One region of the Enterobacter sp. 6722112 genome, then DNA from elsewhere that is predicted to be linked to it. Evidence: predicted binding sites of a transcription regulator. Region 1 holds the regulator's gene; each other region holds the start of a gene.
The links. Region 1 encodes Fur, which represses iron uptake genes when iron is present. Its sites were predicted from a motif close to ATAATAATGAGAACNACTATCAA; they were not measured.
Positions count from the first base shown of each region.

Region 1 (6,181 bases):
AATGGCGTCTCTGGAATCCTGCATTCGCGAAGACCTGAACGAAAACGCGCCGCGCGCGATGGCAGTGATCGATCCAGTGAAACTGGTCATCGAAAACTATCCGCAGGGTGGAAGCGAACTGGTCTCGATGCCTAACCATCCGAACAAACCGGAAATGGGCACCCGCGACGTGCCGTTCAGCGGTGAAATCTGGATCGATCGCGCCGACTTCCGCGAAGAAGCGAACAAGCAGTACAAGCGTCTGGTGCTGGGCAAAGAAGTGCGTCTGCGTAACGCCTATGTGATCAAAGCCGAGCGCGTAGAGAAAGATGCGGAAGGTAACATCACGACCATCTTCTGTACGTACGACGCAGAGACGCTGAGTAAAGATCCGGCGGATGGCCGTAAAGTGAAAGGTGTGATCCACTGGGTGAGCGCGCAGCATGCGCTGCCGGTTGAGATCCGTCTCTACGATCGTCTGTTCAGCGTACCTAACCCAGGCGCTGCGGAGGACTTCCTGGCGGTTATCAACCCTGAGTCGCTGATTATCAAGCAGGGGTATGCCGAGCCGTCTCTGAAAGCCGCTGAAGCCGGTAAAGCGTTCCAGTTTGAACGTGAGGGTTACTTCTGCCTGGACAGCCGTTACAGCACGGCGGAAAAACCGGTATTTAACCGTACCGTCGGTCTGCGTGATACCTGGACTAAGATCGGCGAATAATCACGCTGGCATGGTCAATGAGAAACAAACGCCGCATAATGCGGCGTTTTTTTATTTAACGATCATGTCGTTAAGCATCGGGATGATGAATTAAAGCCAACATTCCAGGTCAATGTGGTGCTACTTATTTTATTTAAAAAAGTTTGTTGTTTTCCAAAAACAGAAACGCTGAAAAATATATTCACAATATCAATGTTACTTACTGAAAATTAGCGTATTCCCCCGCCAGTACTTGCTTCCCGGTAAATGTTACAAAGCACTACGAAATATGTGCTCTTCGTCATAATCCTGACTTTTGCCTGATTAAAAGCATTGATAATTCGCGTCGCGAAAAATAACCTAAAGACGGTAGTTAATTCGAGGGTATTTCTGACTACCCCTGACCACTTGGTCTTTTCTGTTTTTCGCCGTTTAAGGCGTTTTAATTCGTCAAAGAGGAATAATCTATGCGTACGTTCAGTGGCAAACGTAGTGCGCTGGCGCTGGCTATCGCCGGTGTGACAGCAATGTCGGGCCTGGTGGTTGCGCCAGAGGCAAAAGCAGCAGGTTTCATCGAAGATTCCACCCTCACGGGCGGTATTTATTACTGGCAGCGTGAGCGTGACCGTAAAGACGTCACTGAAGATAAATACAAAACCAACCTTTCTCACTCGACCTGGAACGCTAACCTTGATTTCCAGTCGGGATATGCCGCCGATATGTTCGGGATCGATATTGCAGCGTTCACCGCAATTGAAATGGCCGAAAATGGCGACAGCGGCCATCCGAACGAAATTGCGTTCTCCTCCAGCAATAAAGCCTACGACGAAGACTGGTCCGGCGATAAAAGCGGAATCAGCCTGTATAAAGCGGCTGCAAAATTCAAATATGGTCCGGTCTGGGCGCGTGGAGGTTATATCCAGCCAACCGGCCAGACGCTGTTAGCACCGCACTGGAGCTTTATGCCAGGTACCTATCAGGGTGCGGAAGCCGGTGCTAATTTTGACTACGGCGATGCGGGGGCGTTGAGCTTCTCCTATATGTGGACCAACGAGTACAAAGCGCCGTGGCACATTGAGATGGACAAGTTCTATCAGAATGATAAAAAAACCAAAGTTGATTATCTCCACTCGCTGGGGGCGAAGTACGACTTCAAAAACGATCTGGTGCTGGAAGCTGCTTTTGGTCAGGCTGAAGGCTATATCGATCAGTACTTTGCTAAAGCCAGCTACAAATTTGATATCGCGGGTAGCCCGCTGAGCACCAGCTATCAGTTCTACGGTACGCGCGACAAAGTCAGTGATGGCAGCGTAAATGATATCTATGACGGCACCGCGTGGTTACAGGCGTTGACCTTCGGCTACAAGGTAGGTCAGGTTGATTTACGTCTGGAGGGAACATGGGTCAAGGCAGAAGGGCAGCAGGGCTACTTCCTGCAACGTATGACGCCAACCTACGCCTCTTCCAATGGTCGTCTGGATATCTGGTGGGATAACCGCTCTGACTTCAACGCCGACGGCGAAAAGGCGGTCTTCTTCGGCGCAATGTATGACCTGAAGAACTGGAACCTGCCTGGCTGGGCAGTGGGTGCGTCCTACGCGTACGCCTGGGACGCGAAGCCAGCAGATATGGCTACGCCAGACGCCTACTACGATCCGAATTACCGTCTGAAAGAGTCTTCATACAGTCTGGATGCGATTTACACCCTTCAGGAGGGCCGTGCGAAAGGCACGATGTTCAAACTGCACTTCACCCAGTATGACAACCACTCCGATATCCCGAGCTACGCGGGCGGTTACGGCAACATCTTCCAGGATGAACGTGACGTGAAATTCATGGTCATTGCGCCATTCACAATCTTCTGATGAATACGCAGGCGGGCGAAATCCCGCCTGCATGGAGACTGCATATGATGAAAAAAATGGTAATCGTTGCGCTGCTGGCATCGGGGCTGGTGGCGTGTGCGCAGGATCAGGCGCAGAAAGAAGACTCCCGTCTGAAGGAGGCGTATAGCGCCTGCATCAATACAGCACAAGGATCGCCAGAGAAGATTGAAGCCTGCCAGAGCGTGCTGAATGTGCTGAAAAAAGAGAAAGCGCATGAGCAGTTTGCGACGCAGGAAAATGTTCGCGTGATGGATTACCAGGCCTGTATCCAGGCGCGGAAAAGCGGTAACGATCAGGAAGTGGCGAAGCGTTGCGATAAGATCTGGGACGAGATTCGCAATAACAATAAATAAGTTGCTTTATGCCCGGTGGCGCTGCGCTTACCGGGCCTACAACGGTGTCACAGCCCGTAGGCCCGGTAAGCGCAGCGCCACCGGACTTTTTTCAGGCAAAAAAAAGCCAACCTTACGGCTGGCTCAGAGTATGAACACGATATTATTTCGCGTCGTGCGCGTGGTCGTCTTCGCGGCAATCGCCTTCAGCGCAGTGACCGTACAGGTACAGGCTGTGGTTGGTCAGGCGGATGCCATGACGGGCGGCGATTTCACGCTGGCGTGATTCAATGGAATCATCGCTAAATTCAATGACCTTGCCACAGTCGAGGCAGATCAGGTGATCGTGGTGATGCTGCTGAGTCAGCTCGAACACGGATTTACCGCCTTCGAAATTATGACGAGTAACAATGCCCGCGTCATCAAACTGGTTCAGCACACGATAGACGGTTGCCAGCCCAATCTCTTCACCCATATCGATAAGACGCTTATAAAGGTCTTCCGCACTGACATGGTGATTGTCTGGCCCCTGAAGCACTTCAAGGATTTTTAACCGAGGAAGCGTTACTTTCAGGCCAGCTTTCTTTAATGCGGTATTGTTGTCAGTCATGCGGAATCTGTCCTGTTGCTAAACGATTCACTTCAAAAGAAGAAGTGACAGAAAATGCACTTGGGATAATGCGTCTCATTATAGAACTGCCATGGCTAAATGAAAACTGCAAGTCTCAAGCAAAGTATGCTTATAAAAACGTGGTATCACCAACAAACTTGTTCGATGGCACCCACTTTTTACCAGGGGGATATTGTACAGGTCTGGGCGAAAAAGTTAAAAGTTTGTAGCAATTAATTTAATCGGTTTTACCTGGAAAACGGGCGCAACCGGAGTTGCGCCGCAGGGATATCAGGCGTTAAGGATATCGTCCAGGTTCAGCTCTTCACGAACCTGCTTAACCCATTTTTCTACACGCTCAGCGGTCAGCTCTGGCTGACGGTCTTCATCAATGGCCAGGCCAACGAAGTGATCGTCATCTGCCAGACCTTTGGACGCTTCGAAATGGTAACCCGCCGTTGGCCAGTGACCGACGATCGCCGCACCGCGTGGCTCAATGATGTCGCGAATAGTGCCCAGCGCATCACAGAAATACTCAGCATAGTCTTCCTGATCGCCACAGCCAAACAGGGCAACCAGCTTGCCGTTGAAGTCTACTTCTTCCAGCGTCGGGAAGAAATCGTCCCAGTCACACTGTGCTTCACCGTAGTACCAGGTCGGGATGCCCAGCAGCAGGATGTCATAGCCCTCGAGATCTTCTTTGCTGCTCTTGGCGATGTCATGCACATCAGCAACGTCTTTACCGAGCTGTTTTTGAATGTTTTTTGCGATATTTTCAGTATTGCCGGTATCACTGCCAAAGAAAATGCCGATGATTGCCATGAGTAAAATAACCTCTTGAAACTTAATGGTATGGTGGCGCAAATTGTCCACGGATAAGGGCAATAATAGCAGAACAGGCAACCCTGCGGAAACAGCTATCACGCAGGACTGCACTCTGTGCTACATGAAAAAGGTAATATTGGGGATTTTCTGACTCACGCCTTGCCGCGTAACGTCTCAAGCTGGGCGATCAGCATCTCTTCGATCAGTTCGCTGCGGCTGATGTTGCGCGCGTCAGCTAACTCGTTAAGCGCATCGACGGCATCGGCATTCAGCTTCAGTTCGACACGCTTAAGCCCACGATTTTTATCGCGTTTAAGCTGGTTGCGTTTATTGATACGCAGCTGTTCATCGCGCGAAAGCGGATTCGTTTTCGGTCGTCCCGGTCGACGCTCATTCGCGAACAGATCTAGTGTCGTACGGTCCGTTTGTTCTTTGGCCATGATTCTGAGACTTCGGGGGAAACACGCCGCCCTGCTAATGCCCGGGCGATAAGCGCGCCATCATACATCACCCAAATCCACACGCCAACGACTGGAAGCCCGTCGTCTTCCGGTCGCTGGCTTTTTAATCAATTCGCTGTATCAGTAAGATAGCGGCGAATGGCGCGCAGGACGGCATCCGGTTTTTCCGCGTGTACCCAGTGCCCGGCACCCGCAATAACGTGAGCGCGAGCCTGCGGGAATTGCGCCAGCAGCGTGTCACGGTATGCATCAGTGACGTAAGGGGAGTTGCCGCCGCGAATAAAAAGGGTAGGGTGCGGCCAGGCGGGGACGGTTTCCCAGCCCACAATATGCGAATACTGATCCCACAATACCGGGACGTTAAAGCGCCATTGTCCGTCAACAAACGATTTCAGCAGGAACTGGACCACGCCTTCCTCATCAAGATGCTCACGCATAACGGCAGCCGCCTGCTGGCGGGTTGCGACACCCGCTTCGGTGACCGCATTGATGGCGGCAAAAATCTCATCGTGACGGCGAACGTCGTAATTGACGGGCGCAACGTCGATGACCACCAGCCCGGAAATTCGCTCAGGGGCCAGCGCAGTGAGCGCCATCACCGCTTTGCCGCCCATTGAATGCCCGATAAGCGTCGCTTTCTGGATATTATTCGCATCGAGGGTGTCCCGCAGATCCTGCGCCATGGCTGCGTAGGTCATCTCCTCCGAGCGCCCAGAAAGACCGTGATTGCGCATATCAACCTGGAGGATCGCGTGATCGGCCACTAAATCGCGCGCAAGCACACCCAGATTATCCAGGCTACCAAACAGGCCGTGAACCAGTACGATGGGAGAATTATTGTTCGGCGATTGTGCAGTTTGCGCTCGGGTATTCAATTTCATGGCAAAGTTCTTTTTTTAGGTTTGTCAGGTTAGGGTATCATGTTGACCATTCTGCCGCCCGGGGGCAAGGATCCAGTTTAATCTGACTTTTGCCGCCAACCTGGTTTGACGCTATCCGCTGTTGGGATTTGACCTTATAATCTCAACGACTTGTATTCAGATAAGATATCGCACTGGATTAAGATGAAAACAATCGAAGTTGATGACGAACTCTATCAGTATATTGCCAGCCAGACGCGGCATATTGGGGAGAGCGCGTCCGACATTTTACGGCGCATGCTCAAAATTTCCGCCGCCTCACAGCCCACTCCTGTCACTAAAGATGTCGTGTCTCAGCCGAGCGTTGTTGCACAAGTAAAACCTGCCGTCATGCCGGCAAAAGACAAAGTGCGAGCGATGCGCGAGCTGCTGCTGTCCGATGAATATGCCGAGCAGAAAAAGGCGGTTAACCGCTTTATGCTGGTGCTGTCTACACTTTACTCACTGGATAACAACGCATTTGCAGAAGCG
Region 1 is NZ_JBZWGR010000007.1:1,103,625-1,109,805, forward strand. It holds gene glnS (glutamine--tRNA ligase) at 1-697, shown strand, start outside; gene chiP (chitoporin ChiP) at 1,144-2,541, shown strand; gene chiQ (ChiQ/YbfN family lipoprotein) at 2,589-2,915, shown strand; gene fur (ferric iron uptake transcriptional regulator) at 3,058-3,504, opposite strand; gene fldA (flavodoxin FldA) at 3,796-4,326, opposite strand; gene ybfE (LexA regulated protein) at 4,482-4,769, opposite strand; gene ybfF (esterase) at 4,898-5,671, opposite strand; gene seqA (replication initiation negative regulator SeqA) at 5,855-6,181, shown strand, end outside.

Region 2 (6,181 bases), 2.5 Mb from region 1:
CATCATGAGCACACCGATCAAACGGCTAGAAATCATTAAAAATGCCATTGAGCTGGAAGATGACGACATCATCCGGAGCCAGCTGAAACGTCTCAAAGAGGAAGCCTTTGACGATGAACTCCTGTCCATCGTCGCGGCGCTTGAGCAGAAAAATTATACCGCAGCCCTTCGCGCTATCACCGCCTGGCTGCAAAGCCAGCGCGCCGTTACCCCGTGGCGTGACCCACAGCTGGCGGCCAGCAAGCTGGAGCTGAAAGCCCTGGAAGAGCGTCTGCGCGATCTGATTGATCGCCGTAACGCCCGGGTACAGCAGCTAGATGAGTTCAACGATCTCTATTTCTCCCGCCTCGGGCCGTTGATGCAGCAGATCCTCGCCCTGCGTAAAACGCTGGCGGAGCTTAACCTGCGTCGTCAGCAGGCGGAGACGCGTCGTCGGGAAGAGGATTACCGCCGCTGCCAGGACTATATGGCGCAGGCCGTAGAGGTTCTGACAACGCTCACCCGGCGCTGGCGAGATCTGCCTGCGGATTCCGTTCAGGCGGCAGAGGCGCGCAAACATCTTCAGCAGCAAAGCAATCTGATTGCCAACCTGCTGGCCGAAGCAATGGAGCTGGAGACCGGTTTAACGCGTGAAGAAGAGCCGGCACGTCAGGCGCGCGATGAGGCCAACGAAGAGTACAAGAAGTATCGCGAACAGCATCATGATGCCGAAGTTCGCCTGCGTAAAGGCAAGGATCTCTCAGAAGAGGATCGGAACGAGCTGAAGCGGCTCTGGCGTCAGGCGAGCAAGCTATGCCACCCGGATCTGGTTGCCGATGATTTAAAAGAGGAAGCCAACAGGATGATGGTGCAACTCAACCAGGCCAAACAGCGCGGCGACGTGAAGGCCATTCGCTCGCTGGTCGCCCGTCTGCAACAAGGATTCGAACCAATGATGGCGAGCGACAGGCTGAACGACCTTGAACGTATTCGTAAAAAGATGGCGCAGGTGCGTGAGCAAATCGACACCCTGGTGAACGAGCTGGCAGAGCTGGAGAAGGAAGAGTCCTGGCTGCTCGTCTCGTCGCTCAGCAATATGGAAGCCTACTTTGCCCAGCAGGAGAAAGCGCTGAAAGAGGTATGCGCCTCGCTCGAACATCAGGTGAGCGAAGCGCAGCTGGATCCCGCTGCCTGATTATTTGGCGTGCCAGTACGCGCTGGCACGCACCAGCTGCGGGTCAATTGCGTCGCTTTCAAACTGACGGCTCAGGCGTTTCACCACCTTCCCCTCCCCGGTCAGCCAGATAAAGTAATCCTCTTCCGGCACGGCCAGCGCGGCAAGATGGTCGGCCATCGCCTGCTCGTTGTGGCCGATAACCCAGGTGATGTTGAACCCGCTCAGGTGTGCCAGATAGTCCTGATACGCCGCATCGCCCACGGTGACGATGGCGTGGATCGCCGGGCGAACAGGCAGTTTTGCGATGCCTTCTAAACGGCGGCGCAGCGCGGGCATCCCCGACTCGTCGCACACGTACAGCTGCCAGGCGTAATCTTCCGGCACCACCAGCGAACCGCGCGGCCCGCCGATGGTCAGCTTGTCGCCCACCTTAGCCTCTACCGCCCAGTTGCTGGCAATGCCGCCATCATGAACGAAGAAATCGAGCGCCAGCTCATGTTTTTCGTCATCGTACAGCGGGGTATAGTCACGTGCCTGCGGACGCGTGCCGTCGCCCCAGTCGATGCCTTCATCGGTCACCACAGGCGGCACGAAAGTGGTGCCCGGTGCCGGGAAAAAGACTTTGGTATGGTCGTCAAAGCCGCGAGAGCTAAAGCCCTCCAGCGCCTCGCCGCCTAGCACAATGCGCTGAAATCCTGCGCTGACTCGCTCAGTGCGCAGCACGTTCAGCTCACGAAAACGCAGGTCATTGCGGACACGTTGAGGGTAACGGGTAGATGCCATGTTGATGCCCTTCTCAGGTGAATACGATATATCGGAATGAATTTTTAATGATAATGATTGCTATTAACTAAGAAATCAAGATTTTTTAGATTACATCTGAATATATCTTAGATATAGTTTAGATATATCAAATTGAGGGAAAAACATGCGACACGAACACGACGGCGGCGGACGCCGGCCACGATTTTTTGGTCATGGCGATTTGCGGCTGGTGATCCTGGATATCCTGACCCGCAACGCGAGCCATGGTTACGAGCTGATTAAAGAGATCGAAAACCTGACGCAGGGACATTACACGCCTAGCCCTGGCGTGATCTACCCGACGCTGGATTACTTGCAGGATCAGGCGCTTATCACTATTACCGAAGAAGAGAACGGCCGGAAGCGGATTGCGATTAATGCCGCCGGACAGCAATGGCTGGATGACAACCGGGAACAGCTGGAGCAGATCCAGACGCGTATCAAGGCGCGCTCCGTCGGGTTCCAGCTGCGCAAAAACCCGCAGATGAAGCGGGCGCTGGATAACTTCAAAGCGGTACTGGATCTGAAGGTTAATCAGGGAGAGCTCAGCGACGCGCAGTTGAAACAGATTATCGGCGTGATTGACCGCGCGGCGCTGGAGATCTCCCAGCTGGATTAAGCCAGCACGCCGTCGCTCACGCGGAACACCCGGACCAGCTCTTTCAGGTGCATCGCCTGTTCGTTAAGGGATGCCGCCGCCGCAACGGACTCCTCCACCAGCGCGGAGTTCTGCTGGGTGGTGGCGTCTATCAGGCCAATCGCGCTGTTGATCTGCGAGATGCCTTCCGTCTGTTCATGGCTGGCCTGGCGAATCTCACGCAGGATTACGTCCATCTCCTCCACGTTGCCGACCATGCCGTTGATAAGCCCGCTGGCTTTCTCCACAAGGTTCATGCCGTCCTGCGTCTGGCTTGTGGAGCTTTCAATCAGCTGGCGGATCTCACTCGCAGATGTTGCACTTTTCTGCGCGAGCTGGCGTACCTCGCCCGCCACCACCGCAAAGCCGCGACCATGCTCACCCGCGCGCGCCGCTTCGACCGCCGCGTTTAGCGCCAGAATATTAGTCTGGAAGGCAATGGCGTCGATCAGGTCGATAATGTCGGACATCCTGTTCGATGTTCCGTTAATCAGGCGCATCTTGCTGGTGACCTGCTTCATCATCTCGCCGTTGTTTTTGACCACGGCAGCCGCATCGGCAGACAGGTTCGTCGCTTCTCCGGTGTGGGACGCGGTGTTCTTCACCGTAGCGGTGATCTGCTCCATCGACGCGGCCGTTTGTTCAACGGAACTGGCCTGCTCCTCCGTGCGGGCAGCCAGATCCTGGTTTCCCGCGACAATCTGCGCGGCGGCGCTGGAGATGTTTTCCGATCCGGTTTGCACCTGCTGCACAATCTCCAGCAGGCGCGTTTTCATCTCCATCAGTGCGGTGAGTAGCAGTCCGGTTTCATCTTTACCGTGCGAGATAATGCTGCCGGTGAGATCGCCATCGGCAATGGCCTCCGCAAAATTCACCGCGTCGTTCAGCGGTCGGGTAATGGATCGCACAATGAACCAGCCAGTCAGGCTGGCTGCCGCGACGCTGAAAAGCGTAATCAGGACCAGCAGGAGACGATTGGTGCGGAAATCGCCTTCCACCTGCTCGCCCGCACTCTGCATTTCATGGTCCTGGATCGCAATCAGCGCCTGCACTTTCGCTTTATAGGACTGTTGCAGATTCAGGGTGTTGGTCATCATTTCGTTTATCGCGCCCGCACGGTCGTTATTCTGCACGGCCTGCAAAATGCGGTAGCGCGAGTCAAGATATTGCTGGCGTACGCCGTGGATATCGGCCAGCACCTGTTGGGATTTTTTATCCTTGAGAGCGTTGTCCAGCTCGCTCAGGATTGAGGAGATGCGCTCGCTGATCGCCTTCAGACGCTGCTCTGATTGCGCCGTGTACGTCCCCTGTTCGTCCAGCAGCATGAGCTGCTGCGTGCTTATAAATTCCTGGAAGTTGTCGATTAACTGGTTCGCTTTTACCGTCGTTGGATAGTCGCTGGTAAGGATGGTTTGCATTCCATTGTTTGCCCGATTCAGGCTCATCAGAGACAAGCTTGCGCTGACGACCATCAGGACAATAAATAATCCAAACGCCAGAAATAATTTCGTGCCGATCTTTACGTCATGTATGAACATATTTACCCCATCGATGTGATTATTTCTCAGACGATCGCTGTTATCGACAGGAAACACGCTAACTTTATGACTTTGATCGTTTTTTTATTTTTCACTCTCAATGAATCTGGATTGTAACAATTAAAAACCGGGCGCTTTTTTTAGTTACTTAATATTTCATTAACAACATAACTTATTCTGAAAAACAAAAAAGCCGTTTATCCCGGAGGAATAAACGGCTTTATCGAAGCATACATTTCTTAATGCAGCACGGTAACCGCATCTTCAAGGCGTCCGGCCCGGTGCTTAACCATCGCGGAAATCTGCGCGCTCTCTTCGACCAGGTCAGCATTTTTCTGCGTAATGCTGTCCAGCTCTGCCACAGCACGGGTCAGCTCTGTCAGGCCTGTCGCCTGCTCTGAGGTGGCGTGACTGATCTGCGCGATGAGCTGCGTGACGTTTTTCACCTGCTCGACAATATCATCCATAGTACGTCCCGCGGCGTGGACCTGCTCGGCGCCCGACTGCACTTTGCTGGCGCTGGCGTCGATCAGCTTGCGAATATCGTTAGCCGCGTTCGCGCTGCGGCTGGCAAGATGACGCACTTCGCCCGCCACCACCGCAAAGCCTTTCCCCTGCTCGCCCGCGCGTGCCGCCTCAACCGCAGCGTTCAGCGCCAGAATATTGGTCTGGAAGGCGATGTCATTGATAAGCGAGGTAATAGAGCCAATGCGCTGGGTACTGTCGGCAATGTCATCCATGGTTTTCACCACGGTCTGCATCACGGTGCCCCCCTGCGTGGCCGCGCTGCTGGCGGCCATCGATAGCTTGTCGACTTCGGCTGCGGTCTCAGAGTTACTCTGCACCGACGCCGCCATCTGGTTCATTGTTGCCACGGTCTGCTGCACGTTAGCCACGGTCTGGCGCGTGCGGTCGTTGAGATCTTCATTGCCCTGCGCCAGCCTGTCGCTGCCGTCGCGCACGCTCACCACCTGGCTGGAGACGTCGTTGATCAGCCAGCGGCACATCAGCCCCAGCTGTCCGACGGCCCGCAGCGTTAGCCCCAGTTCATCGCTGCGGTTAAGATGCTGCACGCTGTTACGCTCTCCGGTAGCGACCCTGAGCGCCTGCCGTGCGACGTTTTCCACCGGGCGGACAATCTGTTGCTCAAACACCAGGGTGCCAAGCAGCATCACCACGGCTGCCGCCACCAGCGAAGCCCAGCCCGCGGCACTGGCAACAAGCGTTGCGGCCATCACCGCGAAAAGTACCGCCATTACGCTACGCACGCGCCAGCGCAGCGGCATCGCCGGTAGTTTGCCGAGCCAGCCTTTGCGCACCACCAGCCCTTTATGAATGCGTTTTTTGCAGCGTCCTTCGTTGAGCGCCTTATAAAGCGGCTCCACCGCGGCGACCTCGTCCTGCGTGGCGCGGGTACGAATGGACATATAGCCCGTCATCTGGCCGTTACGCACCATTGGTACCGCATTGGCACGTACCCAATAGTGATCGCCATTTTTACGTCGGTTTTTGACAATCCCGCTCCAGGGTTCGCCCTTTTGCAGCGTGTACCACATGTCGGCAAAAGCCGCTTTCGGCATATCCGGATGACGCACAATGTTGTGCGGTTGCCCGAGCAGCTCCTGGAGCGTAAAGCCGCTCACTTGCACAAAGGTGTCGTTAGTGTGGGTCATGTAGCTGTGGAGGTCGGTGGTCGACATAAGCGTGGTGTCATCGTCCAGCGGATATTCATTCTGGGTGACATAGTCAGGAGAGGACATAGTGAGCATCCCTTGCAGGTTATTTGAATGTTAATTTTGTGGCTTATGTTTTTTCGGCGATAAAAAATTTATCTTTAGTTGTTAAATATGATTGAGATCGCAAATCTCGGTTAAACCGCACTTTTCGTACGTTTTTCTAATTAATTGATTTAAAATACTTTCGGCATGAAACTACCTACAAAGCATGATACCCCGGTGCACACTTAAGGCGCATTCCCTGCCCTGGAGCAGTGCAATTGACGACACCCCATCCCCGGCTCGTTATCCCTTATCCCGTGCGGCGCGC
Region 2 is NZ_JBZWGR010000007.1:3,621,589-3,627,769, forward strand. It holds gene AC4OVU_RS18760 (coiled-coil domain-containing protein) at 5-1,174, shown strand; gene AC4OVU_RS18765 (siderophore-interacting protein) at 1,175-1,939, opposite strand; gene AC4OVU_RS18770 (PadR family transcriptional regulator) at 2,085-2,579, shown strand; gene AC4OVU_RS18775 (methyl-accepting chemotaxis protein) at 2,576-4,135, opposite strand; gene AC4OVU_RS18780 (methyl-accepting chemotaxis protein) at 4,375-5,895, opposite strand.
Region 2: a site for Fur is predicted at 1,987-2,009, ahead of AC4OVU_RS18765 (siderophore-interacting protein). Genes of this name have one in related genera too.

Region 3 (6,181 bases), 740 kb from region 1:
TACCGCCGCGCTATCGCAGCAGCTATTTCGCCCACATCTTCGGCGGCGGCTACGCGGCGGGCTATTACGCCTATCTCTGGACGCAGATGCTGGCGGACGATGGCTACCAGTGGTTTGTCGAGCAGGGCGGTTTGACGCGCGTGAACGGACAGAAATTCCGCGAGGCGATTTTGTCCCGCGGCAACAGCACTGATTTAGCTGAACTTTACCGGAACTGGCGCGGGCACGATCCGAAGATCGAACCGATGCTGGAGAATCGCGGATTGAGTGCGTAAGGCTTTTTTAGTGTGGGAACAGAACCGGGCGCGAGGCCCGGTTTTTTCTTTCCCAAAATGAATCCTTAATTCTGCGAAATTTGCAGGAGGATAGGGGTCAGCTTCACGTAGCTACACCTTTACTTTTACCCAGTAAGGATCCCCGCGACTTTAGAACATCTGGCGCTTTAACCCGGCTTTATCCGTTGGCCGGACTAAAGATACTGCTTCAGCGTCCACGTTTATAAGTCAGCCATCCCTCACAGGATGGCTGTATATTGTTTAATTTAATGAAATACGAACCACACTATCCGGGCCTTTCGTCGTGTTGTCGTCATTGAAGTCCTGCTTCACGGTTACGTATAACGTTTTACCGTCCGGTGTTACCAGAAGACTGTTGGGATGGCTGGTGAACGTCCAGCTGTTTTTCACAGCATAGCTCCCGGCGTCAAGCTGCAACACCTTCCTGGATTCGCGCTGAGTGATGAAAATTTCGTTGCGCTCAGCGTTAAACTTTATTCCCAGCGCATCGCCTTTAAGACGCTTGATAACTTTCCCGCTGCGCTCATCAAATACCAGTGTGGTTTTGGCTTTTGAATCATCAGTCACGAACAGGCGCCCGGTGGCCGGATCTTCTGCCATATTCAGGAACAAATACGCTTTTTTATCTCCCGGCGTCCAGCGCTGTTCGATTTTATACGTCTCCGGGTGAATCACCAGAATTTCACCGCCGCCATTGGCGGCATAAAGGCGGTCTGTCAGCGGCGAATAAATAATCCCCGTCACCCATTTCCCGGCATTTTCGATTCGGGCTTTTAGCGTCATGGTGTTGGCATCAACCACGGAGATAAACCCAGGGTCGGCAACGCCACCGATAAACAGTTGTCCCTTGTGGAAGAGGATTTCACGCGCACCAACCGGGTCGCCATCCTTGTCTTTGCCTTCAAACATCAGGCGCTGTAGCACCTTGCCGCTTTGCACGTCCACTTTCGATACCCCGCCATCAAGGGTGTTGGTGGTGTAGTAGACCTTGCCATTATCGTCCGCTGCCATGCCGAAGTTTTTCAGGTCGGTGTGGGTTTCACCTTGCGTGGCAAGCGTTGTGGGATCCAGTTTATAGAGCACCCCGCCGTTGACGTTTTTGAAACTCTGTGCGCTCGCAACGTACAACGCGTTTGCCGTTGGGGAGTAAACCATCTCATACAGACCGTCAGCGAGTTCGCGCTGCTTGAGCTCAGCCGAACCCGGGAGGGCTGCTGACGCCGTTGCGCTCAGGGTTAACGCCGCGGTAAGAATGCTTAAGCCCCATGTCTTTCCTTTTAGCCAATGGAATGTGTTCATTTTTTGTTCCTGTCATGCGCGAGCCGCGCTGATTTTGATAAATATACATTTATTTACATTTAACTTACAAAATTACCTGTGCATAATAAAGCAAATAATTATCATTTCCATTCTTATTTGGATGAATGATTTGCACATAACGACAACAACAGACAGGTAACATGATGATTTTTAATGGCAGGGCTAATCGCGCGAAAGCGCCCGCAGGGTTAATTCCTGCTTCCTTCTCACTTTCACTGCTTGCGCTGGCAATGTCCGCCGTCATGCACCCGGCACAGGCGGATGAAAATACGCAAGAACAAGAGATGGTTGTCTACGGTGACGGGAACGGGAGCGCCGACTCGCAGCAGGATTATGCGGTAAAAACCACGCGTTCAGGCACCAAAATGCTGCTGACCCCGCGCGATATCCCCCAGTCAGGCAGCGTCGTGACGCGCCAGCGTATGCAGGATCAAGACCTGCAAACCATTGACCAGGTACTTACCAATGCCACCGGCGTTTCGTCGCAGCAGGTTGATAGCGAGCGTTCCAGCTACTTTTCCCGCGGCTTTGAAATCACCAATTTCGCCTACGATGAGATCCCCACATCAATGGGCGACGCGTGGAATTTTGGCGATGCGCAGGAAGATACTGCCATTTATGATCGTATAGAGATTGTGCGTGGCGCAAACGGCCTGATGACCGGCGCTGGCGATCCGGGAGCAACGGTGAACATGGTGCGTAAACGTGCCGACAGTAAAACCTTCAGGGGCAACGTCAGCGCAAGTTACGGAAGCTGGAACAAACAGCGTTATGTGGGCGACATCTCCGCGCCCCTCAATTCCGACGGCAGCCTGCGTGGGCGCGTCGTGGCAGGTTATCAGGATCAGGACAGCTGGCTTGACAGATATGGCAAGCGCAAGAAATTTCTCTATGGCGTCATTGAAGGCGATGTAACGGAACACACGACGGCCTCGCTGGGCTGGGACTATCAGCAAACAAACACAGCCAACCCGACCTGGGGCGGATTACCCAGCCTGTACAGTAACGGCAGCCGTACCCATTACGATCGCAACGTCAATACCTCGGCAGACTGGACGGGATACTCCGTTGAGTCGCGTAAAGTTTTTGCTAACCTCACCCACAACTGGGATAACGGCTGGTCGGTGCGTTTCAATGGAACCCACGGCGAGCAAACGTTCAATGATACCCTGCTTTATGTGATGGGCAATCCGGACGCCACCACCGGAAAAGACGCATCAGGCTGGGGTAGTAAGGATCGCGGCAAGCGCACTCTGGACGCCTTTGATGCCTACGCCAGCGGGCCTTTTGAACTTCTCGGGCGTCAACATCAGCTGATGGCCGGAGCCAACTATAGCCGACAGCACAATGCTACCTTCAGCAAAGACGGGCCAATGGACAGTGCTCAGATTGGCATCTTCAACAACAGCTGGGACGGCAGCGTGGCCGAGCCGGAGTGGGGCGACTGGTATCAAAATGCGGATGATATCGTGCGGCAAAAATCGGCGTATACGGCGGCACGCCTGTCGCTGGCGGATCCGTTGTCGCTAATCGTTGGCGCACGTTATACCCAGTACAGCTCAGATGGCAGCAGCGGCGATATGCGTAAATACAACACCACCCCTTACGGCGGGCTGGTGTATGACATCAACGACAGCCTTTCCGCTTACGCCAGCTATACCTCAATTTTTGCCCCGCAAACCAAACGCACGAAAGAGGGTGCATGGCTCTCTCCCGTCACCGGTAAAAATTATGAAACCGGCCTGAAGGCAGACTGGATGGACGGTCGACTGACCACCAACGTTGCCGTATTCCGCATAGAACAGGAGAACGCGGGGGAGGAAATCAGCGGGGTATTCGTTAATGGATCCAGCGAACAAGCTTATCGCGCAACCAAAGGCGCAGTGAGCAAAGGCGCGGAATTTGAGGTGAACGGTGCCGTTACCGACAATCTACAGCTTACCTTCAGTGCGACCCGCTATGTTGCCCGTGATTCAGATGGCCGCTTCAACAGCTTTGCGCCGCAGACGCAGCTTAAGCTGTTCAGCCGTTACCGCGTCCCGACGCTTCCGGATCTGACCGTAGGCGGCGGCGTGAACTGGCAGAATCAGGTGTACAAAGATGTCACCGGTCCGGACGGCGAGACGCAGCGCCTCTATCAGGGCAGCTATCCGCTCGTCGACTTGTTCGCGCAGTATCAGCTGACGAAACAGCTGGCGGTGCAGGCAAACGTTCGTAACCTGTTCGACCGCGAATACTACTCATACCTTGATGACTCTGCCGTCTATGGCGAACCGCGTAGCGTCTCGGTAAGCATGAGTTACACATTCTGATCTAATCAGCTTATCTCTATCCTGGCCATCACCTGTTCCGAAATGCGCTTCGGCCCCACCAGCGGCAACGACACGGCGATGGCCGCCATGCCATTGCCATCCTGGTAACGAATAATGTGCCGGTTTGAACGGGGGACGAGCCTGGTGCCGGAAACATTGGATCAGTTAAAGAAGACGTATGTTGGATATGCAGTAAAACAGCCAGACGCAAAAGCGTAAATATTCAATGAACAGGACGCCCTCAGACTCGAGGGGAATCCTGAGCAATACTAAAAGGGGACCTGTTTCATCCTGAAGCGATGCGTCTCTTTATGCAGTTTCATGCGCCTATCGGTAAATATCCCTGCCACTCTGGAAGATCGCGGTGCCCTGTATCGCAGGGTGTCAGATGAATAAACAACCCTCCAACCTTTTCAAGCAACAGGCAATCATCAACCTCTTTTAAATTATCCTTATGTTGTTGATCGACACCGCAAAGTAGCGTTAGTAATGCTTTCTCCTTAGCCTGCCGGGCATTTTCGGCGACGACAGATCATATTCGTGCAGTTCTGCAAGCGTATCCGGCCTGTAACCACCCGCATTGACGAAAAATAATCTCTTCGTAGTCTGGGGCGGCTCCGGGGAAAGCGTGACAGAGTATCCGTCGGCCCACGTGATACGGCTATAGCCGTCTATATGAATTTTATCACTATCACCAAACCATGCTTCACGCAGTGCAGGCCAGGCATCATTGGGCTTACGTGCCGCCACAAACTGGATGTCGTGGACCTCAATATTGGATTTACCGGCATTTCCGCCGACATAAAACATATACAAATTCATACAACCCTCAGAAGTTATTTTAATCGCTATATATTTAACTATATAGCGAGTTGGGCTACAACTGTGCAAAAGACATTGATGACAATGAGTTCAAGATTCTTCTACGCAAAGCCACGAGGAGTTTACGCAGCATGTTTCATGAACTATTGCCCACAATTGGATGACAACATCTGACTAAGTCGACCATGTACCACCCAGACCGATTTCCTTTTATTCAACCTTGCATCAACGGCGCGCTTGAGGAGGTTGTCATTGCGGTGATTTTTCTGGAAAATTCGATATATAAAAGCATATATAACGAGAGGGTGTTTATGGCCAGGAAACGAATGCAGGTTGTGCTGGTGGCGGTTGCGCTGCTGCAAATGCCATCCATGGCGCTGGCAAAGGATATCAGGGTGACTTATGCCGGTTCCATGGGCAAAGTAATGGACCAGGGGTTAGGTCCGGCTTTTTCCAGAGCAAATAACGACGGCTATCAGGGGCAGGGCCAGGGTGCATACGGGATGGCACGCCTGCTTGCAAGCCACAAAATTGAGGCCGATGTGTTTGTCTCCATCACCCCGGGGCCGATGCAAATTCTCAAAGACGCCGGGCTGATAGATGAGGCGGTCCCTGTCGCCAGTACCAGCATGGTGGTCGCTTACAGTCCTGAGGGTAAATATGCAGCGCAGTTTGAACAGGCCAACAGAAAGAAAGACGGCTCGTGGCTGACTCTGCTGACGCAGAAAGATGTTTTATTTGGCCGCACCGATCCTTATGTCGACCCAAAAGGCCAGAATATTGTGTTTAGCCTGATGCTGGCGGAAAAGTATTACAACATACCGGGCATCACCAATAAAATTTTAGGCTCGCTGCAAAACCCACAGCAGACTCATCAGGAAGGAGGGCTGCTGGCGCGTCTGGAAAGCGGTCAGGTGGATGCAGCAGCGGGATACGAGAGTGAAGTTCGCTCAGCGCATTTGCCGTATGTCGCGCTGCCGGATGAAATAAACCTCAGCAACCCGGCGATGACGAAACAGTGGTATGACACCGTCAGTTTTACCATTAAAGACAGCAAAGGCCAGGATCAAATCCTGCACACTCAACCAATGGTGTTCTATGCGGCGGTGCTGAAAAACGCGCCGAATGGTGTAGAACAGGGACAAAAGTTCGTATCGTTCATGCAAAGCGCCGAGGGGCAGAAATTGTTCAAAGCGTTTGGCTACGCCGAACCTAAAGGAGACAGCTTATACGCCCGCTAAGAAAACCGGGCTGGGTGGCGGGGTGGTTATCTCTGCCCGCTATCCTGCTGTTAAGTATCCCCTTTATCACGCTGATTAGCGTCACGCCCTGGCATCATCTGAAGCTGGCCTGGCGCGACGACAGCGCCATTGCCGTCTCTATGGGACTGGGTGTGCTGGCACTCGGAATTATCATTCTTATCGGCATGCC
Region 3 is NZ_JBZWGR010000007.1:1,848,124-1,854,304, forward strand. It holds gene dcp (peptidyl-dipeptidase Dcp) at 1-275, shown strand, start outside; gene AC4OVU_RS10435 (YncE family protein) at 537-1,595, opposite strand; gene fhuE (ferric-rhodotorulic acid/ferric-coprogen receptor FhuE) at 1,760-3,928, shown strand; partial or broken gene AC4OVU_RS10445 (DUF1543 domain-containing protein) at 4,248-4,750, opposite strand; gene AC4OVU_RS10450 (extracellular solute-binding protein) at 5,077-5,991, shown strand; gene AC4OVU_RS10455 (molybdate ABC transporter permease subunit) at 6,006-6,181, shown strand, end outside.
Region 3: a site for Fur is predicted at 1,678-1,700, ahead of fhuE (ferric-rhodotorulic acid/ferric-coprogen receptor FhuE). Genes of this name have one in related genera too.